Regions from separate parts of the Streptomyces sp. NPDC058008 genome, predicted to be linked through region 2. Evidence: riboswitches for the same ligand, from Rfam matches in the RefSeq annotation. Region 2 holds a riboswitch; each other region holds the start of a gene.
The links. Region 2 has a riboswitch for thiamine pyrophosphate ahead of thiO (glycine oxidase ThiO). Riboswitches for the same ligand answer to the same signal wherever they lie in the genome.

Region 1 (9,967 bases), on a different contig from region 2:
CCGGCTGAGGTCGATGAAGCGCACCGAGCCGGTCGTGGAGCGGCAGGAGTACGCCTTGGGCACGGTCTGTGCGGCCATTCCGATCACCGTGGGTTCTGCGGTGGCGGCGATGGCTGTTTCTCTCCCCCTGCACGAAGAAGAACGGTTGCTCCCCGCAGTCGAACAACTACGCTGCGAAGTGACCACTCTCTTGCGCTCGTTCGTGTTCTCTATCAGTATCTGAAAAATCACTCCTTGTGATCTGCTATCGCGTGCATCACGATGGCGTCAATAGGGCCATGGGGGATCATTCCTGGCCAGTTTCATCTACTGCGGGGTTGAACGATGCGCGAGTCGGTTCAAGCAGAGGTCATGATGAGCTTCCTCGTCTCCGAGGAGCTCTCCTTCCGTATTCCGGTGGAGCTCCGGTACGAGGTCAGCGATCCGTACGCGATCCGGATGACCTTCCACCTGCCAGGCGACGCCCCCGTCACCTGGGCATTCGGCCGTGAGCTGTTGCTCGACGGCCTCAACAGTCCCAGCGGTGACGGCGATGTGCACATCGGTCCGACCGAGCCCGAAGGGCTGTCGGATGTCCACATCCGGCTTCAGGTCGGCGCCGACCGTGCGCTCTTCAGGGCCGGGACGGCGCCTCTCGTGGCCTTCCTGGACCGGACGGACAAGCTGGTGCCGCTGGGGCAGGAGCACACGCTGGGTGACTTCGACGGCAATCTGGAAGAGGCGCTGGGCCGCATCCTGGCCAAGGAGCAGAACGCCGGCTGAACAGGAAGCAACGGCTGAACACCGAGCGCCGACGGCACGGCTCCATGTGCCCGGTGCCTCGTCTCATGCCTTGCGGCGACGGCCTCTCCCGGTCCGTGCGGGTGCAGGAGCTCCGGCTTCCGCGCCGAGCCCCGTGCGGTCCGCGGAGACCACCAGGGCCGCGAGCACCGTCGTCACCGGTACCGAGGCGACCAGCCCGATCGAGCCGACCAGTGTCCGGACGATCTCCTCCGCGACGAGTTCGCTGTTGGCGACCGTGCCCACACTGCTCTGCGCGATCGAGAAGAGCAGCAGCAGGGGGAGCGCCGCGCCCGCGTAGGCGAGCACGAGCGTGTTGACGACCGAGGCGATGTGGTCGCGCCCGATCCGGATGCCCGCGCGGTAGAGCCGGCGCACACCCATGGACGGGTCGGCCTGGTGGAGTTCCCAGACCGCCGACGTCTGGGTGACGGTCACATCGTCCAGCACACCGAGCGAACCGATGATCACACCGGCCAGCAGCAGACCGCTCATGTCGATGTGCGGGTACAGCCCGTGGATGAGGCCGGTGTTGTCGTCCGTGTTCCCGGACAGGCTGGCCCAGCCGATGAAGAGGGAGCCGAGCAGCCCGATCAGCAGCAGTGAGATGAGCGTGCCGATGACGGCCACGGAGGTGCGCGCCGTCAGCCCGTGGCAGGTGTAGAGGGCGATCAGCATGATGGCGCTGGCCCCGATCACCGCCACCACCAGCGGATTCGAGCCCTGAAGGATCGCCGGCAGGATGAACAGGGTCAGCACGGCGAAGGAGACGGCGAGCGCGATCAGCGCCATCAGGCCGCGGATCCTGCCCACCACCACCACGGCGAGGGCGAAGATCCCGGCGAGCAACGCCATCGGCACCGTGCGGTCCACGTCGGTGACCGAGTACTGCAGGTCCCGGGGCGCGTCGGGAGCGTACGCCACGACCACCCCCTGGCCCTCGTGGAGTTGGCGGGGGGCGTCGGGCTGGATGACCTCGACGAACGTACGTCCCTTGTCGTCACCCGTGGTCACTTCGACGGTCGCCTTCTTGCACCGGCCCGACTGCTCGTTGACCGCCTCCCGCCCCGACGCCGTCGAGGTGTCGCCGGTCGGCGGTACCTGCGAGGCGTTGACGTCGGCGCAGTCGACCGACACGACCTTCGTCACCCGGCCGTCCTGGGTCTGCCGGTCGAATCCGACGCCCGTGCGCTCGTGGGCGGGGGCGCCGCCCGGCCAGAACGCGACGAGCCCGACCAGGACCGCGGTCGCGAAGGGGATCACCACGGCCGCGATGACCTTGCGCAGGTGCTTGGAGACGGGCGCGGCTGGACCGTGGCTGTGGGTGTGGGCGTGCGTATGGCTCTGCGTGCTGCCTGTCGCGGGGCCGTGGGGTTCGGGGGCGCTTCCGGGGGACGTCACCCGCCGATCATCCCAAGAACCGGGGAGGCCCTCTGGCCAGCACGCCAGACGGGAGGCTAGCGTGGGGGCACATCTGTACACGCGGGAGCTCGGAGCACCGGGCTGAGAGGGCGCTGACCTCCGTATATCCCTACGGGACGCGCTGCGCCGACCGCCGAACCTGTTACCGGGTAATGCCGGCGTAGGGAGTAGGTCTCATGACCACAGCGGACGCACGCACGCCTGCCTCGAAGCGGAATGCGCGGATTCCGGCGGATACCGACGGCCCGGCCTCCACCGAGGGGGCGGGGGACGACGCGACGGGGAGGTCCGTCGGCTGGCACAAGGGGTACGTCCAGGGCTCACGCCCCGACCTCCGGGTGCCGGTCCGTCAGGTGCACCTCACCAACGGCGGGGAGGTGACGCTGTACGACACGTCCGGTCCGTACACGGACCCCGCCGTCGACACCGATGTCCGCCGGGGGCTCGCACCGGTCCGGGAGAACTGGATCATCGCCCGTGGCGACACCGAGGAGTACGCGGGGCGCCCCGCCCGGCCCGAGGACGACGGACTCAAGCACACCTCGCCACGCGGGGGCCTGCGCAACCTCGACGCGGTCTTCCCGGGCCGTCCGAGGCAGCCCCGCCGCAGCCGTGACGGCCGGCCCGTCACCCAGCTCGCGTACGCCCGCCGGGGGGAGATCACCCCGGAGATGGAGTACGTCGCCCTGAGGGAGAACGTCGGACCCGAGGTCGTGCGCGAGGAGATCGCGGCGGGCCGCGCGGTCCTGCCGGCCAACGTCAACCACCCGGAGACCGAGCCGATGATCATCGGCAAGCGCTTCCTGGTGAAGGTGAACGCCAACATCGGCAACTCCGCGGTGACCTCGTCCATCGAGGAGGAGGTGGACAAGATGACCTGGGCCACCCGGTGGGGCGCGGACACGGTGATGGACCTCTCCACCGGCCGCAACATCCACACCACCCGCGAGTGGGTCCTCCGCAACTCCCCCGTGCCGATCGGCACGGTGCCCCTGTACCAGGCGCTCGAGAAGGTCGACGGCCGCGCCGAGGAACTGACCTGGGAGATCTACAAGGACACGGTCGTCGAGCAGGCGGAGCAGGGCGTCGACTACATGACGGTGCACGCCGGGGTGCGGCTGCCGTACGTCCCGCTGACGGCACGCCGTAAGACCGGCATCGTCTCGCGCGGTGGCTCGATCATGGCCGCCTGGTGCCTCGCGCACCACAAGGAGTCGTTCCTGTACGAGCACTTCGAGGAGCTCTGCGAGATCCTCGCGGCCTACGACGTGACCTACTCGCTCGGCGACGGGCTGCGTCCCGGCTCCATCGCCGACGCCAACGACGAGGCGCAGTTCGCCGAACTCCGTACGCTCGGCGAACTCAACACCGTGGCCAAGCGCTTCGGCGTCCAGACGATGATCGAGGGTCCGGGCCATGTCCCGATGCACAAGATCAAGGAGAACATCGACCTCCAGCAGGAGATCTGCGAGGAGGCGCCGTTCTACACGCTGGGTCCCCTCACCACCGACGTGGCGCCCGCGTACGACCACATCACCTCGGGCATCGGCGCGGCCATGATCGCCTGGTGGGGGACGGCGATGCTCTGCTACGTCACGCCCAAGGAGCACCTGGGACTGCCGAACCGCGACGACGTGAAGACAGGCGTCATCACCTACAGGATCGCCGCCCACGCGGCGGACCTGGCCAAGGGGCACCCCGGGGCCCAGGAGTGGGACGACGCGCTGTCGGACGCCCGGTTCGAGTTCCGCTGGGAGGACCAGTTCAACCTGGCCCTCGATCCGGACACCGCGCGGGAGTTCCATGACGAGACGCTGCCGGCGGAGCCCGCGAAGACGGCGCACTTCTGCTCCATGTGCGGCCCCAAGTTCTGTTCGATGAAGATCTCCCACGACATCCGGCGGGAGCACGGGCACGAACAGGCCGAGATCGAGGCGGGTATGGCCGAGAAGTCCAGGGAGTTCGCGGCGGCGGGCAACAGGGTCTACCTGCCGCTCGCGGACGCGGACTGACGCCGGGGCCCGTCCGCAGGGCCTCGCGGCGCCCTCCTCGCCACCGCCGGCCCGGAAGGGCGCCGCGGGCCGGGCCCGGCGCACGCCGGCGTGGTGTGGCCCGGCCCGGCGCCTGGGTGGTCCGGCCCGGCGGGACCCGCCGGGCCGGGGCGGACCACTCCGGCCCGAGTAGCGGGCGGATCACTCCGGCCGGTTCTCGGGGCCGCCGAAGTCCGGGCTGGTGAAGTCGGGGCTGGTGAAGGTCGGACGCGGGCCGGCCGAGGGGCCGTCCCCCGGCCCGGAGAAGTCCGGTCTGCTGTAGCCGACCTTCGGTATCCGGTTCGCCGAACGGTGCGGCGTGCGCGCGGCGGGCCCCGCGGTCGGGTCGGCCAGCGCGTCCCGGAAGAAGGGCAGGATCCCGCGTTCCAGCAGGGCGTGGCGCCAGGCCTCCCGGGCTCGCGCCACGTCCTCCGGCAGTTCCTCCTCCTCGTCCACGGCGGGCAGGGCCGTGGCACCGTTGCGCAGAGCGGTGACCAGGAGCCCCACCGCGGCGACCAGGATGGCGGCGGCGGCGACCGCGGCGAAGAACCATCCGGCGGCGACCATGGTCCCCGCGAACGCCGGGGCGGGGTCGAGCGCCTTCAGCAGATATCCGACCAGCAGGAATATCAGTGCGGCGGCTGCGGCGAGCACCGGTGCCAGTACGGCTATCACCGCGCCGGTACCGGCACCCTCGGGGGCGGGCCCGGCCGGGGCGGGGGCGAGCACGGAGTCGTGCGCGTCCGGGTCCTCCGGCCCGCGCAGCTCGCCGCGGACCTTCACATAGTGGTCGTACTCGGTGGCGGCGGCCGTGGTGATCAGGGGCGTGGCGTCGAGTGCCATCGTCCGCAGCTGTTCCCTGTTGAGCCGGTCGCCGACTCCGTCCAGATCAGGTCGTTCGTGGGCATGACGCAGTGCGTCGGCAAGGATCCGCTCGTACTCGGGGCGGTCCTCGGCCAGCAGGTGCGGAGCGCTTTTCATGTGCATCCCCCGATGCTCCGTCGTGCCTGACCGACCGCGCGAGCCGGGTCATCAGGCAGAAACGGAGGAGAGCCTGCTACTGATACGCCGATGGTAGAGCGCCCACCGCGCAGGGTGACAGGGGGTTTCCGGAAATAGGCGTGCCCGCCGACGGTGTCAGGTTCTGATGCCTCTTCCCCGCCGGCCGTCAGTCATGCAGGGGGAGTTGGACGACCAGTAGCTTTCCGGCCATGGTCACCCCGCCGTCCATGGCGATGGCGAGCCTCTCCGCGTAGACGTGCGGACCGTCCACCACGGGCCGCGGGGCGTCCTCGCCCTCCTCCGATCCGACCTCTCCCAGCAGGTACGGGATGGGGCTGTGGCCGTGGACGACGCGCTGTCCGCCGTAGGTCGCCATCAGTTCGCGAACGGCCTGCGCGCCGCCCTCGTCACGGAAGGCGAACCTCTTGGTGAGCTTGCGGAACAGGTCCCAGCACTCGTCCGCGTCGTTCCGCGTGAGAATGGCGTGCACCGTGTCGTTGACGTCCTCGATGGTCGATCCGTAGTCGAGGTACGCGGTCGTGTCGGAGTGCATGAGCAGGTGCCCGTCCTCCTCGACGACCGCGTCGAGCCGTGCCATCCACTGGATGTGGACGTCCTGGAGCCGCTCCATGTCGGTCTTCTGGCCGCCGTTGAGCAGCCAGGCGGCCTGGAAGGTCGCGGTGCCGGCACCGGAGTTCACCGGCGTGTCCCCGAACCTCTTCGCACCGAGCAGCAGCAGTTCGTGGTTGCCCATGAGGGCCTTGCAGTACCCGCCGGCCGCCGCGGCTTCCGCGGAGAGGCGCATGACGAGGTCGATGACGCCGATGCCGTCCGGCCCGCGGTCGGTGAAGTCGCCGAGGAACCAGAGCCGGGCGTTGCCCGCCGCCCACCGGCCGTCGGCGTCGACCAGGCCCTGCTCGCCCAGGGCGGCCAAAAGCTCGTCCAGATAGCCGTGGACGTCGCCGACGACGTACAGCGGACCGGGGCCGGGTTCACCGGCGGGCCGGGCCTCCGGGACCGTTTGCACCTGGACGGTGTCGCCGCGGTTGATCACGGGCAGATCGCGCTCGGTGGGGGTGTACCCCTCCGGCGGTTCGTCGCCCACCGCGGCGTTGCCGGGATGCGGCAAGGGCGCGGGCATCGGCACCTGCGCATACGGCGGTACGCGGAAGTCGCGCAACGTCGCTGTCCGCACCACGGGTTCCTGACCGGCCCCCTGAGTCATCGACCCCTCCACCACCGTCGCGCCTCCGTACACCTGACGGGCCCTGCCTGGTAGAGGTGGTCCGCGGTGTCGTGCGCCCATCATAGGAATGCGGATCGTGCTGTGTGACGCACCAGGGGTGGTGAATCCGTGCGCACACCCGGTTCATCGGCCGTTTGGTCCGGATTAATCCGATCAGTCCCCGGCGGGCGAGCGCGGAGGGCTGACCGTGGTGCGCGGCGGACGCCGCTGCGAGGACGTCCGGACGATGAGCTCCGTCGGTATCACCTGCTCCACCGGACCGTCGTGTTCGACTCCTTCGATGGCGTCGATGAGGAGCTGGACGACCGCCGTGCCGATCCTGCGCGGCTTCAGCGAGAGGGTCGTGATGGGCGGCTCGGTCGACGCGTACACGGTGGACTCGCTGCAGCAGACGAGCAGGAGGTCCTCGGGGACCCGCAGGCCGTACCGGCGGGCCGCGGCGAGCAGATCGGTGCCGTTGGGGTCGAAGAGCCCGTAGACGGCGTCCGGGCGGTCCGGACGGGCGAGCAGGCGGTCGGCGGCCACCGCGCCGGCGCAGGGGTCGTGGGCCGGATAGGACTCGTAGACCGGGTCCTGGCCGACCCTTTCGCACCAGTGGAGGTAGGCGGTGGTGGACAGGCGGGTGTACGTGTCGGTCGTGGTGCCCGTGAGCAGCCCGATGCGGCGCGCTCCCGCCGCCGCGAGGTGGTCCAGCAGGTCGAGGACGGCCGCCCGGTGGTCGTTGTCGACCCAGGCGGTGACCGGGAGCGTGCCCGCAGGGCGTCCGTCGGAGACGACGGGGAGCCCCTGGCGCACGAGTTCGGTCACGACCGGATCCTGGTCGGAGGGGTCGATGACGACGGTTCCGTCGAGGGCGACGTTCGACCAGACGTCGTGGCGTGAGGTCGCGGGGAGGATCACGAGGGCGTAGCCGCGGGCGAGGGCGGCCGACGTGGCGGCTCTCGCCATCTCCGCGAAGTACGCGAACTCGGTGAAGGTGAAGGGTTCGTCCCCGTACGTGGTCACGGTCAGGCCGATGAGCCCGGACTTGCCGGTACGGAGGGTTCGGGCCGCCGCGGACGGGCGGTAGCCCAGCCGTTCGGCGACCTCGCGGACGTGGCGGCGCGTGGCGTCCGGGAGTCTGCCCTTGCCGTTGAGGGCGTCGGACACGGTCGTGATGGAGACCCCGGCCGCCGCGGCTACATCCCGGATTCCCGCCCGTCCCGGCCGGCCGCTGCGCCGGGGCGTCTCTGTCCGGCTCACCTGGTGCTTCCCTGCTGCTGTCATGGCGAGCCGATAGTAGGGCTCCGATGCCGGGTTGGGCCGGTCGCATATGCATACGTCAAGAGGCACGTTTCTGCATGATCATCAAGGCCTAAATGCCTTGTGAATCAAGGGTGTTGGGGGCATCCGGATTAATGTGTCATGCATCCACGCGCGTGAACCTGCTGTATGGCCCATGTCTCGAAGAGGTCTCAACTCACCTGTTCGAGGGATGCGCGCCACGGCGTGAGCGACCGGCGCGCGGCGCATCACGTCATGCTCCCCCTCCCGAAGCCCACCGGAGCCGCCCACGGCAGGTGATTCCGGCCGGGGAGGGCGATTTCGCATCACGGCCATTCGCACAGGTGCCCAATCCTCATAGGGTGAGCAGTATTGATGTGGACGGACGGTCGAGGAGGACCTGCGGTGAGCGAGACGAGCCCCAAGCTGCGCGCCGAGCTGGACGGCGTCCCTGCGTACGTGCCGGGCAAGCCGGCATCCGCGGAGGGACCGGTTGCCTTCAAGCTGTCCTCCAACGAGAACCCGTACCCCCCTCTGCCCGGGGTCATGGAGTCGGTCCTCACCGCGGCCGCCGCCTTCAACAGGTACCCCGACATGGCCTGTACCGGTCTGATGAACGAGCTGTCCGACCGGTTCGGCGTGCCGGTCTCCCACCTGGCCACGGGCACGGGGTCGGTCGGCGTGGCCCAGCAGCTGCTCCAGGCCACCTCGGGCCCCGGGGACGAGGTCATCTACGCCTGGCGCTCGTTCGAGGCGTACCCGATCATCACGCAGATCAGCGGTGCGACGTCGGTCAAGGTGCCGCTGACCCGCGGTGAGGTGCACGACCTCGACGCCATGGCCGGCGCGGTCACCGACCGGACACGGATGATCTTCGTCTGCAACCCGAACAACCCGACCGGCACGGTGGTGCGCCGGGCGGAGCTGGAGCGGTTCCTGGACCGCGTCCCGGACGACGTCCTGGTCGTGCTCGACGAGGCGTACAAGGAGTTCATCCGGGACGCGGACGTGCCGGACGGCATCGAGATCTACCGGGACCGGCCCAACGTCGCGGTGCTGCGCACCTTCTCCAAGGCGTACGGCCTCGCGGGTCTGCGGGTCGGCTTCGCCGTGGCGCACGAGCCGGTCGCGGCGGCGCTGCGCAAGACGGCCGTCCCCTTCGGCGTCAGCCAGGTCGCCCAGGACGCCGCCGTCGCCTCGCTGCGCGCCGAGGACGAGCTCCTGGGGCGGGTGGGGTCGCTGGTCGGCGAGCGTTCCCGGGTGTACGACGGGCTCGTGCGGCAGGGCTGGACGGTTCCGGAGTCCCAGGCGAACTTCGTCTGGCTGCGGCTCGGCGACCGTACGCTCGATTTCGCCGCGGTCTGCGAGCGGGCCGGCGTGGTCGTCCGGCCGTTCGCCGGTGAGGGCGTACGGGTCACGATCGGGGAGGCCGAGGCCAACGACGTGTTCCTGAAGGTGGCGGAGTCCTTCCGGCAGGAGGGCTGACGGCCGCTGCCCGGTCAGGCCCCTGGTGGCCCCGTACCCCGATCAGGGAGGTGCGGGGCCACCGCCTTTTCCCGCCCCGCGCGACTGGACGCTCGCGGCTGTCGCTCCCGTGCGGGGGCTGTCCGTTTTCGGGTGGCTCGGTCGGGTCGGCCGGAAAGCACCCCCCACCCGAAGGCTTCGAAGACATGTGCGCCATAATGCTTGTGAATGTGAACGCGTTCACAAGCGCGCCCCGTTTTCCACCTTGATCGGGTGGATTGCCCGGGGGGTCTGCGGCTGTGATCACGGCGACGTAAGGAGAAGAGTCGTGGACCTGGCTCTGGCACCAGAGACTCTGGCGCGATGGCAGTTCGGCATCACCACCGTCTACCACTTCCTGTTCGTCCCACTGACGATCTCTCTCGCCGCGCTCACCGCGGGCCTGCAGACCGCCTGGGTGCGGACGGACAACGAGAAGTACCTCAGGGCCACCAAGTTCTGGGGCAAGCTCTTCCTGATCAACATCGCCATGGGTGTGGTCACGGGCATCGTCCAGGAGTTCCAGTTCGGTATGAACTGGTCCGACTACTCGCGGTTCGTCGGGGACGTCTTCGGCGCCCCGCTCGCCTTCGAGGCGCTGATCGCGTTCTTCTTCGAGTCCACCTTCATCGGCCTGTGGATCTTCGGCTGGGACAAGCTGCCGAAGAAGATCCATCTCGCCTGCATATGGATGGTGTCGATCGGCACCATCCTCTCGACG
Region 2 (9,967 bases):
CCGCGTAGACGTCGGGCAGCGAGGTGCGCAGGGAGCTGTCGGTGGTGACCGAGCCGTCCGCGCCCAGCGCGATGCCCGAGTCCGTGAGCCACCCGGTGGCGGGCCGGGCGCCGATGCCCACGACCACCGCCCCGGCGGGGATCACCCGCCCGTCCGCCAGGTGGACGGCGCCCTGCCGGACACGGTCGACGCGGGCGCCGGTGATCAGTTCCGCCCCGCTCTCGGCGTACCAGCCGGCCATCGGGGCGGCGACCTCGGCGGGCAGAGTGCCCGCGAGGGGCCGGCCGGCGGCCTCGACGACGGTGACCGCGCACCCGGCGGCGCGGGCCGCGGTGGCGAACTCGGCGCCGATCCAGCCCGCCCCGACGACGACCACGTCGTGCTGCCGCTCCAGGACCGGCCGCAGCCGTGCGGCGTCGTCGAGGGTGCGCAGCAGATGGACGCCGGGCACGCCCTCGGATCCGGGCAGCGCGGCGGGTTCCGCCCCGGTGGCGAGGACCAGTACGCCGTAGCCGACGGGCCCCTCCGGGGTGTCCAGCTCGTGCGCCCCGGAACGCAGGCCGGACACGTCGAGCCCCAGGCGCAGGGTGATGTCCAGGGCTTCGAAGTCGACGTCGAAGGCGGAGTCCTCTGCCTTGCCCAGCAGGACCGCCTTGGACAGGGGCGGCCTGTCGTACGGCTGGTGCGGTTCGGCGCCGATCAGGGTGACCGGGCCGGTGAAGCCCTGTTCGCGCAGGGCCACGGCCGTCTGCACGCCGGCCATGCCGGCGCCCACGATCACGACGTCCCGCGGCCGGTCCCCCGCTGCCGGGTCCTGTGTCTGCTCGTTCACCCGACCACCCTAAGGGCTGCCCCGTGACATGGCGTCAGCGCGGGAGCTCCTCCACGACGCTCGTCCCGCTGCCCTCCTGGGACTCCCAGTGCCAGGTCTCGTCCAGGCGGACCCTGCCGTCGGGCAGGTCGGTGACGAGGGAGACGCAGTGGCCGCCGGAGGTCGTCCCGTCCCGCTTCAACTGGACGTAGCGGAAGTCCAGGGCGTCCGCGTCCCGGGTGCCGACGAGGTGTCCCCGGACGACGTCCCCGCCCGCGTACTCGGCCCAGATCCGGCCGTCCCGCTCGTGGTACGTGAACCGGGTCAGGGTCCCGACCTGGCCGGGGGCCTGGTCCGCCACCGGCGAGAGGACGAGTCCGTCGAGCGAACGGGCCACGGGCGCTGCTCCCTTACCGGCGGCGGGGTCTAGGCTGGCCACCGTAAGGCACTCGCGGGAGTCCGGACGCACCGGGCTGAGAGGGAGGCTGACCGGCCTCCGACCGTACGAACCTGATCCGGGTCATGCCGGCGAAGGGAGGGGCTGGACGCCCATGCGCATCTCCACGGACACCTCCGACGTCCTGGTCGTCGGAGGCGGGCTCATCGGCCTGGTGACCGCCTGGCGGTCGGCGCAGCGGGGCCTGCGCACCGCGCTGGCGGATCCGGAGCCAGGCGGCGGGGCCGCCCAGGTCGCGGCCGGGATGCTGGCCGCCGTCACCGAACTCCACTACGGCGAGCAGATGCTGCTCGGCCTCAACGTGGCCTCCGCGCAACGCTATCCGGCGTTCGTGGCCGAGCTGGAGGAGGCGAGCGGCCGGACGACCGGCTTCCGGGCCTGCGGCACCCTGTCCGTCGCCCTGGACTCCGACGACCGGGCGCACCTGCGGGAACTGCACGTACTGCAACGGCGTTCGGGGCTGGAGTCCGAGTGGCTCAGCGGCCGGGAGTGCCGCCGCCTGGAGCCGATGCTCGCGCCGGGGGTGCGCGGCGGGCTGCGGGTGGACGGCGACCACCAGGTGGACCCGAGGCGGCTGGCCGCGGCGCTGGTCACCGCGTGCGAGCGGGCGGGGGTGGCCTTCCGCCGTGACCGGGCCCGGCGGCTCTCCGTCACGGGCGGCCGGGCGGCCGGGGCGGAACTCGCCGACGGCACCCGGCTCACGGCCGGCCAGGTGGTGCTCGCCGGCGGCAGTCTCAGCGGCCGGCTGGAGGGGCTGCCCGAGGACGTCGTACCTCCGGTGCGCCCGGTGAAGGGGCAGGTGCTGCGGCTCACCGTGCCGCGCGCGTACGCCCCCTTCCTCAGCCGGACCGTACGGGCCGTGGTGCGCGGCAGCCAGGTGTACCTCGTCCCGCGCGCCGACGGCGAGCTGGTCGTCGGCGCGACGACCGAGGAGCTGGGCTGGGACACCACGGTCACGGCGGGCGGGGTGTACGAGCTGCTGCGTGACGCCCACGAGCTGATACCCGGCATCACCGAACTGCCGCTGACCGAGACCCGGGCCGGGCTGCGGCCCGCCTCGCCGGACAACGCGCCGCTGCTGGGCCCCACGGCCCTGCCCGGCCTGCACCTGGCCACCGGGCACCACCGCAACGGGGTGCTGCTGACCCCCGTGACCGGCGAGGTGATGGCCCATGTGCTGACCGCGGGCGAGCTGCCCGAGCTCGCCCGCCCCTTCTCGCCGCACCGCTTCGCCCCCGCCTCCCCGGGGAGCGCGCCGGCCCGCACCCCCGGACAGACCACCCCCGCGTCGCAGGAGCAGCCCGTATGACACAGCCCGCCGCCGTACCCGTCCACGTCTCCGTGTCCGTCAACGGGGAGCGCCGCGCCCTCCCCGCGGGCACCACCCTGGACACCCTGGTCGCGGGGCTGACCGCGGCGCCCTCGGGTGTCGCCGCCGCGGTCAACGAGACCGTCGTCCCCCGCGGGCGGTGGTCGGCCACGGCCCTCACCGACGGCGACCGCGTCGAGGTCCTCACCGCGGTCCAGGGGGGCTGACCGTGTCCGGCGATCTCCTCACCCTCGGCCCGGCCACGTTCTCCTCGCGGCTGATCATGGGGACGGGCGGGGCACCCAGCCTGGACGTGCTGGAACGCTCCCTGGCCGCCTCGGGCACCGAGCTGACCACCGTCGCGATGCGCCGGCTCGACCCTTCCGTCCAGGGGTCGGTGCTCTCCGTCCTGGAGCGCCTCTCCATCCAGGTCCTGCCGAACACCGCGGGCTGTTTCACCGCGGGCGAGGCCGTGCTGACGGCCCGGCTCGCCAGGGAGGCGCTCGGCACCGACTGGATCAAGCTGGAGGTCGTGGCCGACGAACGGACCCTGCTGCCCGATCCGGTCGAGCTGCTGGACGCGGCCGAGATCCTGGTCGACGACGGTTTCACGGTCCTGCCCTACACCAACGACGACCCGGTCCTGGCGCGCAGGCTCCAGGACGTGGGGTGCGCGGCGGTCATGCCGCTGGGCTCCCCCATCGGTTCCGGCCTCGGCATCCGCAATCCCCACAACTTCCAGCTGATCGTCGAGCGGGCGACGGTCCCGGTGATCCTCGACGCCGGAGCGGGGACCGCGTCGGACGCGGCGCTGGCGATGGAGCTGGGCTGCTCCGCCGTGATGCTCGCCTCCGCGGTGACCCGGGCGCAGGAGCCGGAGCTGATGGCCGCCGCGATGCGGCACGCGGTGGACGGCGGGCGGCTGGCGTACCGGGCGGGGCGCATCCCGCGCCGGCACTTCGCCGAGGCGTCCTCGCCCGTGGAGGGCCGTGCGGTGCTGGACCCCGAGCGGCCGGCCTTCTGAGTCCGGGGGCCCGGCGGAGCCCTCCTGGTCACAGCATGTGCATGCCCCTGTCACGGCTCGGCACCGGAACGGCCCCGGGGGGACCCGGGACCGTCCGGGGTGTCCGTGGCGGATCGTAGACTCGCTCCGTGGACACGACCCTCCAGGACCCCCTCGTCGGGCAGCTGCTCGACGGCCGCTACCGCATCGATGCGCGCATCGCCGTCGGCGGTATGGCCACGGTGTACAGGGCCGTGGACACCCGGCTCGACCGGGTGCTCGCCCTGAAGGTGATGCACCCGGCGCTGGCGACGGACGCCGCGTTCGTCGAACGCTTCATCCGCGAGGCCAAGTCCGTCGCCCGGCTCGCCCACCCGAACGTGGTGGGTGTCTTCGACCAGGGCGCCCAGGGCGCGTACGTCTACCTGGCGATGGAGTACGTCGCCGGGTGCACCCTGCGTGACGTCCTGCGCGAGCGCGGGGCGCTTCAGCCGCGGGCCGCCCTGGACATCCTCGAACCGGTGCTGGCCGCCCTCGGCGCCGCGCACCGCGCGGGCTTCGTCCACCGGGACATGAAGCCGGAGAACGTCCTGATAGGGGACGACGGCCGGGTGAAGGTCGCCGACTTCGGCCTCGTACGCGCCGTGGGCACGGCCACGGACACCACCGGCTCGCTGCTGGGCACGGTCTCCTACCTCGCCCCCGAGCAGATCGAGCAGGGGACCGCCGACACCCGGTCCGACGTGTACGCCTGCGGTGTGGTGCTCTACGAGATGCTGACCGGCGGCAAGCCCCACACCGGGGACACCGCCGCCCAGGTCATCTACCAGCACCTGAACGAGGACGTGCCGGCGCCGTCCGCCGCCGTCCCCGGCCTGGCCCCGGGGCTGGACGAGCTGGTGGCCGCCGCGACGGCCCGCGCCCCCGGCGCCCGTCCGTCCGACGCGGTGGCCCTGCTCGCCCGGTCCCGGGAGATACGCGCGGACCTCACCGAGGAGCAGCTCGACGCGATGCCCCCGCAGGCCCTCGCGGAGTCGCACGACGCCGCCGAGGACCGTACGAGCGTGATCCCCCGGGTGATACCGGCGGGCCAGGGCACCGCGCACCACACCAGCAGGCTGGAGATGCCGCCGCAGGATCCGGAGCCCCGGCGGCGGCGCGGGCCCTTCCACGGCCGGGGCCGTCGCGGGGTGATCGCCCTGTTCGCGGCCGTCCTGCTGGTGCTGGGGGCCGGGGCGGGCGTCTGGTACATCAACTCGGGCCAGTTCACCCGGGTCCCCTCCCTCCTGGGCCAGACCCAGAGCACGGCCGAGAAGCGGATCGCGGACGAGGGCCTCGGCCTCAAGGGCGTCGAGCGCGCCTACAGCGACACGGTGAAGCGCGGCACGGTGATCAGCAGCGATCCGGCCTCCGGGGAGCGCGTCCGCGGCAACGCCGCGGTGAAGCTGGTGGTCTCGCGCGGTCCGGAGGTCGTCGAGGTTCCCGATGTCGAGAGCCTCGCCCTCGCGGAGGCCAAGCGTGAGCTGACCGGGTCGGGGTTCGCGCCCGGGATGGTGACCAGGGAGTTCAGCGAGGAGATCGACCGGGGCAAGGTCATCCGCACGGATCCGCGGGCCGGCACGGAGCGCCGGACCGACTCGGCGGTGGCCCTGGTCGTCAGCAAGGGCAGCCCCGTCGACGTGCCCGATGTCACCGGCCTCTCCGTCGACGAGGCCACGGCCGCGCTGGACGAGGCGGGTCTGAGGACGAAGGTGCTGCCCGGCCGGGTCGACTCCCCCGAGGACGCGGGCGGCGTCGCCCGGCAGTCGCCCGGCAGCGGCGCCGAGGCCGCCGAGGGGGACACCGTGGAGCTGACGGTCTCCAAGGGCCCGCGCATGGTCCAGGTGCCCGACGTCACGGGCAAGGACGTCGACGAGGCACGGAGCACACTGGAGGGGGCGGGGTTCGAGGTCAAGGTCGACCGGCCGTTCCTCTCCTTCAGCGACACGGTCGGCAGCCAGTCGGTCGAGGGCGGCGCGAAGGCCGCCGAGGGCTCCACGATCACCATCAGGACCAAGGGTCTGTAGACCCACCGAGGAATGGCGGCACATGCGCAACCCGATCGGCGGTCACGTTCCCGTGGCCGGCGGACTCGCCAAGGCAGGCCTGGGCTACGCCCGGGAGCTGGCGGCGGAGACCGTGCAGGTCTTCGTCGCCAACCCGCGCGGCTGGGCGACACCGCCCGGCAACCCGGCACAGGACGACCTGTTCCGTTCGGAGTGCGCCGCCGGCTCGGTTCCGGCGTACGTCCACGCCCCCTATCTGATCAACTTCGGCTCGCACACCGAGGCCACGGTGGAGCGTTCGGTCCTCTCGCTGCGCCACTCGCTGCGCCGGGCCCGGGAGATCGGCGCCCTGGGTGTGGTGGTGCACACGGGCTCGGCCACCGGCGGACGCCCGCGCGAGGAGGCCCTCGCCCAGGTGCGCACGCACATGCTCCCGCTGCTGGACGAGCTCACGCACGACGACGACCCGTTCCTGCTGCTGGAGTCGACCGCCGGGCAGGGCTCCTCGCTCTGCTCACGGACCTGGGACTTCGGGCCGTACTTCGAGGCCCTGGACTCCCACCCCAGGCTGGGGATCTGCCTGGACACCTGCCACATCTACGCGGCGGGCCACGACCTGACGGGCCCCGCCGGGATGCGTCAGACCCTGGATCTGCTGGTGGACACCGTCGGCGAGGGCCGGCTGAAGCTGATCCACGCCAATGACTCCAAGGACGTGGTGGGCGCCCACAAGGACCGGCACGAGAACATCGGCGCGGGCCACATCGGCGCCGAGCCGTTCCGTGAGCTGTTCGCCCACCCCGCCACCGAGGGCGTGCCCCTGATCATCGAGACGCCCGGCGGCAAGGAAGGCCACGCGGCGGACGTGGCCCGGCTGAAGGAACTCCGGGGCCCCGCCGCGAAGTGAGGGCCGGCGTCGTGCTCGTGCCCCCGGCGGCTCAGAGTTCGGGGCCGTCCCCGGGCTCCTCCTGGTAGGAGTAGCGCTGCTCGCTCCACGGGTCGCCGATGTTGTGGTAGCCGCGTTCCTCCCAGAACCCGCGCCGGTCGGCGGTCATGTATTCGATGCCCCGGACCCATTTGGGCCCCTTCCAGGCATACAGATGCGGAACGACCAGTCGCAGCGGGAATCCGTGTTCCGCGGTGAGCAGTTCGCCGTCCTTATGGGTGGCGAACAGCGTCCGGTCCGCCGCGAAGTCGTCGATCCGCAGATTCGAGCTGAATCCGTATTCGGCCCAGACCATCACGTGCGTCACCCGGGGGCCGGGCGGTGCGAGTTCCAGGACCTCACGGGCGAGGATTCCGCCCCATTCGGATCCGAGCATGCTGAATTTGGTCACGCAGTGCAGATCGGCGACGACCGAAGAGAAGGGAAGCGCCGTGAATTCCTGGTGATTCCAGCAGTGCTTGTCGCCGTCCGCCGTGGCGCCGAAGACCCGGAACTCCCAGCGGTCGGGTCTGAACTTGGGGACCGGGCCGTAATGGGTGACCGGCCATCCCCGCTGCAGCCGCTGCCCCGGCGGAAGCCCGGACTGCTCTGCTGTGCCGCGTTCCCGGCTTTCCGGCTGACCCATGCCTCCATGGTGACAGACAGGCAGGGGTGGTCATGACCAGGGGAGAGTCGATTCGGGCAACTCGTACTAAGCATGCACTTACTGGACGACCGCTTGGCGCGGTGCGAGGATGCGCGCAAACATGCCCAGTTCACCGGTTGGAAGGAGCCTCTGCGATGCAGGGCGACCCCGAGGTCCTCGAGTTCCTCAACGAACAGCTGACCGCCGAATTGACTGCCATCAATCAGTACTTCCTGCACGCGAAGATGCAGGAGAACTTCGGCTGGACGAAGCTCGCGAAGTACACACGGGCCGAATCGTTCGACGAGATGAAGCACGCGGAGATCCTCACCGACCGGATCCTGTTCCTCGATGGGCTGCCCAACTACCAGCGGCTCTTCCACGTGCGGGTCGGCCAGACGGTCACCGAGATGTTCCAGGCCGACCGCCAGGTCGAGGTCGAGGCGATCGACCGCCTCAAGCGGGGTATCGAGGTGATGCGCGGCAAGGGCGACATCACGTCGGCGAACATCTTCGAGTCCATTCTGGAGGACGAGGAGCACCACATCGACTATCTCGACACCCAGCTGGATCTGGTCGAGAAGCTCGGTGAGCCCCTCTACATCGCCCAGGTGATCGAACAGCCGGAGAGCTGATCCGCCGGGAGTCCCCGCGCGGCGTGCCGACGCCTCAGGCGGCGTCGGGGAGCCTGACGTCCGGCGTGGCGCCGAAGGCGGCGGGCGCACCGGCCGGGGCGCCGCCCGGAGCCGTACGCCCTTCGACGAGCTCGCGGCGCGGGCAGTCGCCGCGGCCGAGGAGCGCCTGGATCCTGCGGACGCAGCCGCCGCAGTCGGTGCCGGCCTTGCAGGCCGAGGCGATCTGGCGGGGCGTGCACGCTCCGCCGTCCGCATGCCGCTTGACCTGTTCCTCCGTGATGCCGAAGCAGGAGCAGACGTACACGCGGTTCACCTCCCGACGGGTCGATCGTGGCGCCGTCCCGAATTCTCGGTGAGGCTAACCTAACCTTACCCGCGAGCCCCGGTACGCAAAAGCCCCGGTACGCCCGTGGGGCACGGATCACATCGATCCGTGCCCCACAGGTGTCACCGGGGACGGTCCCTACTGGTCGCGGTACATCTCGGCGACGAGGAAGGCCAGGTCGAGGGACTGGCTGCGGTTGAGGCGCGGGTCGCAGGCCGTCTCGTAGCGCTGGTGGAGGTCGTCCACGAAGATCTCGTGGCCGCCGCCGACGCACTCGGTGACGTCGTCACCCGTGAGCTCGACGTGGATGCCGCCGGGGTGCGTCCCGAGGCCCTTGTGCACCTCGAAGAAGCCCTTGACCTCGTCCAGGACGTCGTCGAAGCGGCGCGTCTTGTGCCCGGAGGCCGCCTCGAAGGTGTTGCCGTGCATCGGGTCGGTGACCCACACCACCGCCGCACCGGAGGCGGTGACCTTCTCGACCAGCTCGGGGAGCTTGTCGCGGACCTTGTCGGCGCCCATGCGGACGATGAAGGTCAGCCGGCCCGGCTCGCGCTCGGGGTCGAGGCGGTCGACGTAGCCGAGGGCCTCGTCGACGGTGGTCGTCGGGCCGAGCTTGATCCCGATGGGGTTGCGGATCCTCGACGCGAACTCGATGTGCGCGCCGTCCATCTGGCGGGTGCGCTCACCGACCCAGACCATGTGGCCCGAGGTGTCGTAGAGCTGGCCGGTCCGCGAGTCGGTGCGGGTCAGCGAGGACTCGTAGTCCAGGAGCAGCGCCTCGTGCGAGGCGTAGAACTCGACCGCCTTGAACTCGGCCGGGTCCGTGCCGCACGCCTTCATGAAGTTCAGCGCGTTGTCGATCTCGCGGGCCAGGGCCTCGTAACGCTGCCCGGACGGCGAGGACTTCACGAAGTCCTGGTTCCAGGCGTGCACCTGGCGCAGGTCGGCGTACCCGCCGGTGGTGAAGGCCCGCACGAGGTTCAGCGTGGAGGCGGACGCGTGGTACATCCGCTTCAGCCGCTCGGGGTCCGGGATGCGGGCGGCCTCGGTGAACTCGAAACCGTTGACGGAGTCGCCGCGGTAGGTCGGCAGGGTCACGCCGTCGCGGGTCTCGGTCGGCTTGGAGCGCGGCTTGGAGTACTGACCGGCGATCCGGCCGATCTTGACGACCGGCACGGAGGCCGCGTACGTCAGGACGGCGCTCATCTGGAGCAGGGTCTTCAGCTTGGCGCGGATGTGCTCGGCGGACACGGCGTCGAAGGCCTCGGCGCAGTCGCCGCCCTGCAGCAGGAACGCCTCGCCCTTGGCGACGGCTCCCAGGCGGGCGCGCAGCTGGTCGCACTCGCCCGCGAAGACGAGCGGAGGATACGACTCGAGGTCCGCGAGAACGTCGCGCAGAGCCTCGGCATCGGGGTACTCGGGCTGCTGCGCCGCGGGAAGGTCTCGCCAGGTGTGGCCACCGGCGACGGAGGTGTTGGCGTTCACGGTCACCTCGACAACATTACGGGGTCGGCGGGCGCGCCCCGTCCGGCCGCTCAGCAAATGAGACGCGCGCTCATCTGTCCACCCCTTCCGCTAGGGTACGGGGCATGTTCGCGCCGACGACCCAGAACTGGTGGTGGACCGCTCCTCCGGCGGCCCGCTGACTCATCGCGCGTACAGACTTCGCGAAGGCCGCCCCGAGGGGCGGCCTTCTCCGCGTTCCGGAGCCGGGTGCCGTTCCTCCCCCAGGAAGGACCACCCATGCCCGACCGCACCGCCGCCCTCCTGTCCGCCCTGCTCCACGACGACGCCCCGCCGTTCGCCCTGCT
Region 3 (9,967 bases), on a different contig from region 2:
CAGCGGCGGCCCGTCCTCGGGTCGCAGCGTGACGGTGACGTGGTGGCCGCGGAAGGTGCGTGCGCCCACCGTGCAGCGCAGGCCGTCCTTCGCGCCGCCGATCCGCACTCCGCCCGGCCGTACGAGCACCTCGCACCCGCCCTGCGGCGAGCCCTCGGGCACGGCCACCTTTCCCCAGACCGTGTCGGCGACCGTGCCGGTGACCGTGGCGTCCACCAGGTTGTCGAAGCCGAGGAAGCGGGCGACGAAGGCCGACGCGGGCCGCTGCCAGACCTCCAGCGGGGTGCCTGCCTGGGCGATCCGCCCGTCCCGCATGACCACCACCCGGTCGGCGAGCGCGAAGGCCTCGCCCTGGTCGTGGGTGACGGCGAGGACCGTGGTGCCCAGGCGGCCGAAGAGCGTACGCAGCTCGACGACGAGCCGTTCGCGCAGGCTGCGGTCCAGCTGGCCCAGCGGTTCGTCCAGCATCAGCAGCTTCGGACGGGGCGCCAGGGCCCGGGCGAGTGCCACCCGCTGCTGCTCGCCCCCGGACAGGGCGGCGACGGCCCGCCGCTCCGCCCCGGGCAGGCCGACCAGGTCGAGGAGTTCGCCCGTCCTGCGGTCCCGCTCGGCGCGCGGGACCCCGTGCATCCGCAGCCCGAAGGCGACGTTGGCGCCGACGTCCCGGTGCGGGAACAGCTGGTGGTCCTGGAACATCAGGCCGAGCCCGCGCCGGTGCACGGGCAGCGACGCCTGGTCGGCCCCGTCGAGGAACACCCGTCCGCCGTCCAGAGGCTGTAGCCCGGCGACCGCGCGCAGCAGCGTCGACTTGCCGCTGCCGCTCGGGCCCAGCACACAGACCGTCTCGTGGTCGGCGACCTCCAGGTCCACCGCGTCCAGCGCGGTCCGTTTCCCGAACCGGACCGTGGCCGACTCCACTGCCAGCATCTCTAGAACTCCCCGGATCGGTCGGTGCGGATACGTTCGAGCAGCAGCAGCGACACCGCGCAGACGAGCATCAGGATCGTGCTGAGGGCCATCGCCTGGCCGTAGTTGAGCTCCCCGGAGCGCCCCAGGAGCCGGGCGACGGCGACCGGCAGGGTGGGGTTGTCGGGGCGCGCGATGAACACGGTCGCCCCGAACTCACCGAGCGAGACGGCGAAGGCGAACCCCGCGGCCACCAGCACCGCCCGCCGCACCAGCGGGAGGTCCACCTCGCGCCAGGCCCGCAGCGGGGAGGCGCCGAGCACGGCCGCCGCCTCCCGCAGCCGTTCGTCGACCGCCCGCAGGACGGGCAGCATGGTCCGCACGACGAAGGGGACACCCACCAGCGCCTGCGCCAGCGGTACGAGGATCCAGGACGTACGCAGGTCGAGCGGCGGCTTGTCGAGCGTGATGAGGAAGCCGAAGCCGACGGTGACCGCCGAGACGCCGAGCGGCAGCATCAGCAGGGCGTCGAAGCCCCGCACCAGCCGGCCGGCCCGCCGGGTCAGCGCGGCGGCGGCGAGGCCCCCGACCAGGAGGGCGACGAGGGTCGCGACCAGTGCGTAGCGCAGGGAGTTCCCGATGGCGTCGAGCGGTGGCACCAGGAAGGTGGAGCCGTTGGCGTCGACGGACCGCAGCGCACGGTAGAAGCCGAGGCCGTAGCCCGCCGAGGTGTCCAGGGAGCGTTCGACCAGGACGCCGAGCGGCAGCAGGACGAGCAGCAGCACGGTCAGCAGCACGCCGCCGAGCAGCGCCCACTGCCCGGCCCCCCGGGGCGGCCGCGCGGTCAGCGCCGGGTCGACGAGCTTCAGGGCCGTCTCCCGGCGCCGTACGGTCCACGCGTGCACGGCGAGGATCCCGGCCACCGCCGCGAACTGGACCAGGGTCAGCACGGCGGCCGTCGGCAGGTCGAGGAGCTGCGCGGTCTGCCGGTAGATCTCCACCTCCAGCGTGGAGTACGCCGGGCCGCCGAGGATCTGGACGACGCCGAAGGAGGTGAAGGTGAACAGGAAGACCATCAGCGCCGCCGCGGCGACGGCGGGGGCCAGGGCGGGCAGCGTGACCCGCCGCCAGGCGGCGAGGCGGCCGGCGCCGAGCACCCGGGCGGCCTCCTCCTGGCGGGGGTCGAGCTGGGACCAGAGCCCGCCGACCGTCCGGATGACGACGGCGTAGTTGAAGAACACGTGGGCGATCAGGATCGCCCACACCGAGGTGTCGAGCCGTACGCCCCAGAGGTTGTCGAGGAGACCGCCGCGTCCCAGCAGCGCCAGGAACGCGGTGCCCACCACGACGGTCGGCAGGACGAACGGCACGGTCACCACGGCCCGCAGCACCTGCTTGCCGGGGAAGTCGAAGCGGGCGAAGACGTAGGCACCGGGCAGCGCGATCAGCAGGGTGAGCACGGTCGAGGCGACGGCCCGCCAGGTGGTGAACCGCAGGACGTCCAGGATGTCCGGCCGGCTCAGCACCGTGCCGATCCGGCCGAACTGCCAGACGCCGTCCGCCTTCAGCCCGCGGCCGACGATCGCGACGACCGGGTAGGCGAAGAACAGCGCGAAGAACGCGACGGGCACCGCCATGAGACCGAGCCGCACCGCGTTCCCCCCGCGCGGGGGCCGCGCGGCTACTTCACGACGAGCGACGACCACGACTGGACCCACTGCTCACGGTTCTCGGCGATCTTCTCCGGGGCCACGGTCGCCGGCGTGCCGACGGTGGCACCGAACTTCGTGAACAGCTCCGGCAGTTCCGCGTCCTCGACCACCGGGTTCACGAACATGTTCAGCGGCATGTCCTCCTGGAAACGCTTGCTGATCAGGAAGTCCAGCAGCGCCTTGCCGCCCGCCTCGTTCTTCGCGCCGTCCAGCAGCCCGGCGAACTCGGTCTGCCGGAAGCAGGTGCCGGTGGCGACACCGGTCGGGGCCTCGGCGGGCTGCGGATCGGCGTAGAGCACCTCGACGGGCGGGCTGGAGGCGTACGAGACGACGAGCGGACGGTCGGCGCCGGCCTTCCTGCCGCCCGCGGAGCCGGAGAACTCCTCGTTGTACGCCTGCTCCCAGCCGTCGACGACCTTGACGCCGTTGTCCTTCAGCTTCTTCCAGTAGTCCTGGTAGCCGGTCTCGCCCTGGGTGGCGACCGTACCGAGGAGGAAGCCGAGGCCGGGCGAGGAGGTCGCGGCGTTCTCGGTGACGAGGAGGTTCCTGTAGGCGGGCTTCAGCAGGTCGTCGAAGGTCTTCGGCGGGTCGAGCTTCCTGTCGGCGAAGTACTTCTTGTCGTAGTTGACGCAGATGTCGCCGGTGTCGACGGGCGTGACCCGGTGCTTGCCGGCGTCGAGCTGGGCGTCGGCGTCGACACGGTCCAGGCCCTTCGCCTCGTACGGCGTGAACAGACCGTTGTCCAGGGCGCGGGAGAGCAGTGTGTTGTCGGCGCCGAAGAACACGTCGCCGCGGGGGGAGCCCTTCGTCAGGATCTCCTGGTTGAGGGCCGCTCCGGCGTCTCCGCTCTTGAGCACCTTGACCTGGTAGCCGGTCTCCTTCGTGAACGCCTTCAGGACGGCGTCCGAGGCGTTGAAGGAGTCGTGGCTGACCAGGGTGACGGTCTTCGAGCCGCCGCCCGTGCCCCCGGACGCCTTGTCGTCGGAGCCGCCGCAGCCGGCGAGCACGGTGACGCCGAGCGTCGCGGCGAGCGCGCCCGCCGCGTACTTCGTCGTGGTCTTCATGGTGATTCCTCCTGGAGATGACCAGGAAGAGACGCGGCCCCGCCCGCTCGGTGAGCGGGCAGGGCGCAACAGCTTGAGTAAGGCCCGAACTTCCTACCCGGAATGACCCGGGCGAGGTTCAGAGGGTCTGCGGACGACCGGTTCCCGGTGCCGCACTCTCAGCGCTGTGGCGCTCCCCTGTCGGAATATGAAGTTGATTTCCGGGCCAGGCTACACCGGCCGGATCACGCCGGACCGGCCGGATCACACCGGGCGGCGCCCGCCACCGGGAAGCGCCTCAGCGCTCGGAGGCCGCCAGCTGGCCGCAGGCGCCGTCGATCTCCTGGCCCCGGGTGTCCCGGACGGTGACCGGCACGCCGTGGGCCGCGATGGCCTCGACGAACGCCTTCTCGTCCTCGGGCCGCGACGCGGTCCACTTGGAGCCCGGGGTGGGGTTCAGCGGGATGAGGTTGACGTGCACCCGCTTGCCCTTGAGCAGCCGGCCCAGCCGGTCGCCGCGCCAGGCCTGGTCGTTGATGTCCCGGATCAGCGCGTACTCGATGGAGATCCGGCGACCCGACTTCTCCGCGTACTCCCACGCGGCGTCCAGGACCTCACGGACCTTCCAGCGGGTGTTGACCGGCACGAGGGTGTCACGCAGCTCGTCGTCCGGAGCGTGCAGGGAGACCGCGAGGCGGCACTTGAAGCCCTCGTCGGCGAAGCGCAGCATGGCGGGCACCAGACCCACCGTGGACACGGTGATCCCGCGCTGCGAGAGCCCCAGGCCGTCCGGCTCCGGGTCCGTCAGCCGGCGGATCGCCCCGACCACGCGCTTGTAGTTGGCCAGCGGTTCGCCCATGCCCATGAAGACGATGTTGGACAGCCGCGCGGGGCCGCCCGGGACCTCGCCGTCGCGCAGCGCCCGCATGCCGTCCACGATCTGGTGCACGATCTCGGCTGTCGACAGGTTGCGGTCGAGGCCCGCCTGGCCGGTGGCGCAGAACGGGCAGTTCATCCCGCAGCCCGCCTGGGACGAGATGCACATGGTGACCCGGTCCGGGTAGCGCATGAGGACCGACTCCACGAGGGTGCCGTCGTGCAGCTTCCAGAGCGTCTTGCGGGTGGTGTCGTCGTCACAGCTGATGTGGCGCATGACCGACATCAGGTCGGGGAACATCGCCTCGGCGAGCTTGTCGCGCGAGGCGGCCGGGATGTTGGTCCACTCCGCCGGGTCGTGCGCGTACCGCGTGAAGTAGTGCTGCGACAGCTGCTTGGCGCGGAAGGGCTTCTCGCCGGTCGCGGCGACTGCTTCCTTGCGCTCGTCGGGCGTGAGGTCGGCGAGGTGCCGCGGCGGCCGCTTGGCTCCACGGGGCGCGACGAAAGTGAGTTCTCCGGGCTTAGGCATGGTTCATCCAGTGTCGCAGACACGCCGAGGTGCCCCGGGCCGCCGCCGGAGCGGGCGCGACAGGGAGGCCCGCGACCGGCGGACGACGGCCCGGGGACGGCCCCGCCGGCCCGGCGGCCGTGACCGATTCCACGCCGGGCGGCCCGGGCCCCGGCCTCTCCGTCAGGCGGTGGGGCGTCCTGCCGGGAGGCGGACGACCGCGGTCCCGTCCGCCAGGTCCACCGTCGTGCGGTGCGGAGGCGCGCCGTCCTCCTCGTCGTCCCGCACCAGCAAGGCCGACCGCCGCTCCCTGAGTTCGCTCTGCTTGCCCGGCGAGAAGCTCGCGTGCAGCTGCTCGAAGCCCGTGGAGGAGATCTGGCCCTGCCGCACGCTGTTGCGCCAGGGCAGGACACCCGCCCGGCCCGCCCGGAGCAGGAGCTGGTCCGCGAAGGCGAGGACGGTGAGTACGACGACCAGTCCCGGAAGGGTCATGAAGACGGCGAATCCCATACCGGCGAGTGTCCCGGACCGTGGGGCGCGGGTACAGCGGTGGGGGCCGTCGCTTCCGGGCGACGGCCCCCACACATGTCCACGGCGGTCCGGCCGGTCAGCCGGATCCGACGAACAGGACGAGCAGCAGCCAGACGACCGGAGCGCTCGGCAGGAGCGAGTCGAGCCGGTCCATGATGCCGCCGTGGCCGGGCAGCAGCGTGCCCATGTCCTTGATCCCGAGGTCCCGCTTGATCATGGACTCGCCCAGGTCCCCGAGCGTGGCGCTGGCGGCGACGGCGAGGCCCACGAGCAGGCCCTGCCACCAGGCCCCGTCGTCGATCAGGAACTCCATGCACAGCGCGCCGGCCACCGTCGCGAAGCCGACCGCGCCGAACAGGCCCTCCCGGGTCTTCCCCGGGCTGATCCGGGGTGCCAGCTTGTGCGTACCGAAGCGCCAGCCGACGGCGTACGCCCCGGTGTCGCTGACCACGGTCAGCAGCAGGAAGGTCAGCACCCGCCACGCACCGTCGTCCGCAGTGAGCATCATCGTGACGAACGTGGCCAGGAACGGTACGTAGAACACGGCGAAGACGCCCGCCGTGACGTCCTTGAGGTAGCCCTCGGGCGGTGAGGTCATCCGCCACACGAGCACCGCGAGCGCGGTGAGCGCCATGGCGACCCAGGCGCCCTCCGCCCCCCGGGCATAGCCGGCGACCACCATCGCGGCGCCGCCGACGGCGAGGGGCACGAGGGGCGCGTCGATGCCCTTGCGCTCCTTGAGGCGGGAGGTCAGCTCCCAGAGACCGACCACGACCGCCAGCACGACCACGCCGACGAAGACGGCCTTCACGATGAAGAGGGAGCCGACGACGAGGGCACCGAGACCGACACCGACCCCTATGGCGGCGCGGAGGTCTCGCCCCGCCCGCTTCTTGGGCGGCGGGGGCGGCATCGGGGTGGACATGGGCTCCTGCGGCTTCTCGTCACGGAACAGGGGGCCGCTGACGCGCGCGGCGTCCCCGTTCCGGTCGTCGCGGTCGTCAGCGTCTCTACCTGCGTCGGGAACGTCCGGCACTATGGGCATGGGCCGAGTCTGCTGGGCGCCGCGCACATCGTGGGCGGGACCCGCCGGAGCGGCCCCCATCTCGGGCGCGCTCCAGTGACCGGCTCCCTGCGGGGCGCCCCAGGAAGAGTCGTTCATCAGACTTCGAGCAGCTCGGCTTCCTTGTGCTTGAGCAGCTCGTCCACCTGCGCGACGTACTTCGCGGTGGTGTCGTCGAGCTCCTTCTCCGCACGGCGGACCTCGTCCTCGCCGGACTCCTTGTCCTTGACGAGCTTGTCGAGCGACTCCTTGGCCTTGCGGCGGATGGAGCGGATCGAGATCTTGGAGTCCTCGGCCTTGGTCTTGGCGACCTTGATGTACTCCTTGCGGCGGTCCTGCGTGAGCTCGGGGAACGTCACGCGGATGATGTTGCCGTCGTTGCTCGGGTTCACGCCGAGGTCGGAGTCGCGGATCGCCTGCTCGATGTTGCGCAGCGCGGTCTTGTCGAACGGGGTCACCACGGCCATCCGCGGCTCGGGGACCGAGAACGAGGCCAGCTGGTTGATCGGGGTCAGCGCGCCGTAGTAGTCGGCGACGATCTTGTTGAACATCGCCGGGTGCGCACGGCCGGTGCGGATCGCGGCGAAGTCCTCTTTCGCGACCACGACGGCCTTCTCCATCTTCTCCTCGGCCTCGAGGAGGATTTCTTCGATCACCACGTGCTCCTGCGTGTCTTGAGCGGACCCGGCATCGTCGGGTCCTGCGGATCCTGCGTCGCGTCCTCGCCTGCGCGGTGTCCGACCGGCAGGCCGTTGTGCGTCTTCCCGTGCCGTCAGGCCCGGGTGCTCCGGTCGCTCACCAGCGTGCCGATCTTCTCACCCTTGACCGCGCGGGCGATATTGCCCTCGGTGGTCAGCTCGAAGACGAGGATCGGGAGCTGGTTGTCACGGCAGAGCGTGATGGCGGTGGCGTCCGCGACCTTGAGGTCCCGGGCGATCACCTCGCCGTACTCCAGGGCGTCGAACTTCACCGCGTCGGGGTTGGCCTTCGGGTCGGAGTCGTAGACCCCGTCCACGCCGTTCTTCCCCATCAGCAGCGCCTCGGCGTCGATCTCCAGGGCGCGCTGGGCAGCGGTCGTGTCGGTGGAGAAGTACGGCATACCCATGCCGGCACCGAAGATCACGACGCGTCCCTTCTCCAGGTGCCGCACGGCACGGAGCGGGATGTACGGCTCCGCGACCTGGCCCATGGTGATGGCGGTCTGGACGCGTGAGTCGATGCCTTCCTTCTCCAGGAAGTCCTGCAGTGCCAGGCAGTTCATGACCGTGCCGAGCATGCCCATGTAGTCGGACCGCGCCCGGTCCATGCCGCGCTGCTGGAGCTCGGCGCCACGGAAGAAGTTGCCGCCGCCGATGACGACCGCGATCTCCGCGCCGTCGCGTACGACCGCGGCGATCTCGCGGGCGATGGCGTGCACGACGTCGGGGTCGACGCCGAGGCCTCCGCCACCGGCGAAGGCCTCGCCGGAGAGCTTCAGCATGAAGCGCCCGGAAATCGTGCCGTCGTCGCGCTTGTGGTCACCCTGTGTGGCGTCCGCGCCCTTGTTCATGGAGATTCTCCTCGTGCACATACGAAGAAGGCCATTGCCGGTGGGTCTGTTGTCCCTCAGCGGCAATGGCCTCCTCGTCAGATCTGCGGTCGTACGGCTGAGTGCGGCCGACGACTGCACCAGACCCTATCGGGTCCACCGTTGTTCGCGGACGGACTCAGATGCCGACCTTGATGCGCGCGAAGCGCGTCAGGCTGACACCGGCCTCGTCCAGGACCTTCTGGACGGACTTCTTGTTGTCCTTGGCGAAGGCCTGCTCGAGGACGACGACGTCCTTGAAGAAGCCGTTCACGCGACCCTCGACGATCTTCGGGAGGGCGGCCTCGGGCTTGCCCTCCTCACGCGAGGTGGCCTCGGCGACGCGGCGCTCGTTCTCGACCGTCTCGGCCGGGACCTCGTCGCGGTTGAGGTACTTCGGGGCGAAGGCGGCGATGTGCTGCGCGACGTCCTTGGCGACCTCGGCGTTCTCCTTGTCCAGCTGGACGAGGACGCCGACCTGCGGCGGGAGGTCGGGCATCGTGCGGTGCATGTACGCGGCCACGTAACCGCCGGTGAACTGCGCGAAGCGGTCCAGGACGATCTTCTCGCCGAGGTTGGCGTTGGCCTCGTCCACGTACGCCTGGACGGTCTTGCCGGGCTCGATCTCCGAGGCGAGGAGCGCCTCGATGTCGGCCGGGGAGGTCGCGGCGACGTGCGCGGCCAGCGCGTTGGCGACGGCCTGGAACTTGTCACCCTTGGCGACGAAGTCCGTCTCGCACTTCAGCTCGAGCAGGACGCCGGACGTCTTGTCCTCGGAGATGAGGGAGACGACCGCGCCGTTCTCGGCGGAACGGCCCTCGCGCTTGGCGACGCCCTTCTGGCCCTTGATGCGCAGCGCCTCGACGGCGCCGTCGACGTTGCCGTCGGCCTCGTCGAGCGCCTTCTTGCAGTCCATCATGCCGGCGCCGGTGAGCTCGCGGAGCTTCTTGACGTCAGCGGCGGTGTAGTTCGCCATGAGTCTGTTTCTCTCTCGAAGTCTGAAAGATCTACGGGTGGACGGCGGGGGCGGTGCCGGTGCACCGGCCCCCGCCGTCATTCAGCCGTGACTGACGGGTGTCAGGCCTGCTCGGCGTCCGCGGCCGGAGCCTCGGCAGCGGCCGGAGCCTCGGCGGCGGGGGCCTCGGCCTGCTCGGCAGCCTGCTCCTCGGCGGCGGCGACCGGCTCGGCGTCGGCGGCCTTCTCGGTCTCGGCGGAGGACTGGACCTCGGCGTCGGCCTTCTTGTCGCCCGTGAGCAGGTCGCGCTCCCACTCGGCGAGGGGCTCGCCGGCGGCCTTCTCGCCCGGCTTCGAGTCACCGGTGGCGGCACCGGAACGGGCGATGAGGCCCTCGGCGACGGCGTCGGCGATCACGCGGGTGAGCAGGGTGACGGAGCGGATCGCGTCGTCGTTGCCCGGAATCTTGTAGTCGACCTCGTCGGGGTCGCAGTTGGTGTCGAGGATCGCGACGACCGGGATGTGGAGCTTGCGCGCCTCACCGACGGCGATGTGCTCCTTCTTGGTGTCGACGATCCAGACGGCGCTCGGCACCTTCTGCATCTCGCGGATACCACCGAGGGTCTTCTCCAGCTTGGCCTTCTCGCGGGAGAGGACCAGGAGCTCCTTCTTGGTGAGGCCGGAGGCGGCCACGTCCTCGAAGTCGATGAGCTCGAGCTCCTTCAGACGCTGAAGGCGCTTGTAGACGGTGGAGAAGTTGGTGAGCATGCCGCCGAGCCAACGCTGGTTGACGTACGGCATGCCGAC

Region 1: it holds a riboswitch for thiamine pyrophosphate, as region 2 does, so the genes downstream of both, thiC (phosphomethylpyrimidine synthase ThiC) here and thiO (glycine oxidase ThiO) in region 2, are expected to answer to the same signal.
Region 3: it holds a riboswitch for thiamine pyrophosphate, as region 2 does, so the genes downstream of both, ACFVS9_RS23860 (thiamine ABC transporter substrate binding subunit) here and thiO (glycine oxidase ThiO) in region 2, are expected to answer to the same signal.

The regions. Positions count from the first base shown of each region.
Region 1 is NZ_JBHVQX010000008.1:174,282-184,248, forward strand. It holds gene ACFVS9_RS10765 (IclR family transcriptional regulator) at 1-223, shown strand, start outside; gene ACFVS9_RS10770 (SsgA family sporulation/cell division regulator) at 325-762, shown strand; gene ACFVS9_RS10775 (YibE/F family protein) at 826-2,181, opposite strand; TPP riboswitch at 2,253-2,386, shown strand; gene thiC (phosphomethylpyrimidine synthase ThiC) at 2,379-4,214, shown strand; gene ACFVS9_RS10785 (hypothetical protein) at 4,395-5,219, opposite strand; gene ACFVS9_RS10790 (metallophosphoesterase) at 5,401-6,459, opposite strand; gene ACFVS9_RS10795 (LacI family DNA-binding transcriptional regulator) at 6,634-7,746, opposite strand; gene hisC (histidinol-phosphate transaminase) at 8,149-9,228, shown strand; gene ACFVS9_RS10805 (cytochrome ubiquinol oxidase subunit I) at 9,536-9,967, shown strand, end outside.
Region 2 is NZ_JBHVQX010000009.1:216,631-226,597, forward strand. It holds gene ACFVS9_RS12040 (NAD(P)/FAD-dependent oxidoreductase) at 1-832, opposite strand, end outside; gene ACFVS9_RS12045 (hypothetical protein) at 867-1,208, opposite strand; TPP riboswitch at 1,253-1,365, shown strand; gene thiO (glycine oxidase ThiO) at 1,363-2,577, shown strand; gene thiS (sulfur carrier protein ThiS) at 2,574-2,804, shown strand; gene ACFVS9_RS12060 (thiazole synthase) at 2,807-3,601, shown strand; gene pknB (Stk1 family PASTA domain-containing Ser/Thr kinase) at 3,730-5,646, shown strand; gene ACFVS9_RS12070 (deoxyribonuclease IV) at 5,669-6,532, shown strand; gene ACFVS9_RS12075 (sulfite oxidase-like oxidoreductase) at 6,564-7,196, opposite strand; gene bfr (bacterioferritin) at 7,352-7,831, shown strand; gene ACFVS9_RS12085 (bacterioferritin-associated ferredoxin) at 7,866-8,135, opposite strand; gene ACFVS9_RS12090 (class II 3-deoxy-7-phosphoheptulonate synthase) at 8,295-9,641, opposite strand; gene ACFVS9_RS12095 (trp operon leader peptide) at 9,746-9,802, shown strand; gene ACFVS9_RS12100 (anthranilate synthase family protein) at 9,900-9,967, shown strand, end outside.
Region 3 is NZ_JBHVQX010000024.1:96,151-106,117, forward strand. It holds gene ACFVS9_RS23850 (ABC transporter ATP-binding protein) at 1-927, opposite strand, end outside; gene ACFVS9_RS23855 (ABC transporter permease) at 930-2,543, opposite strand; gene ACFVS9_RS23860 (thiamine ABC transporter substrate binding subunit) at 2,588-3,682, opposite strand; TPP riboswitch at 3,755-3,871, opposite strand; gene rlmN (23S rRNA (adenine(2503)-C(2))-methyltransferase RlmN) at 3,960-5,066, opposite strand; gene ACFVS9_RS23870 (DUF6191 domain-containing protein) at 5,229-5,555, opposite strand; gene ACFVS9_RS23875 (phosphatidate cytidylyltransferase) at 5,653-6,738, opposite strand; gene frr (ribosome recycling factor) at 6,738-7,295, opposite strand; gene pyrH (UMP kinase) at 7,412-8,188, opposite strand; gene tsf (translation elongation factor Ts) at 8,346-9,182, opposite strand; gene rpsB (30S ribosomal protein S2) at 9,284-9,967, opposite strand, start outside.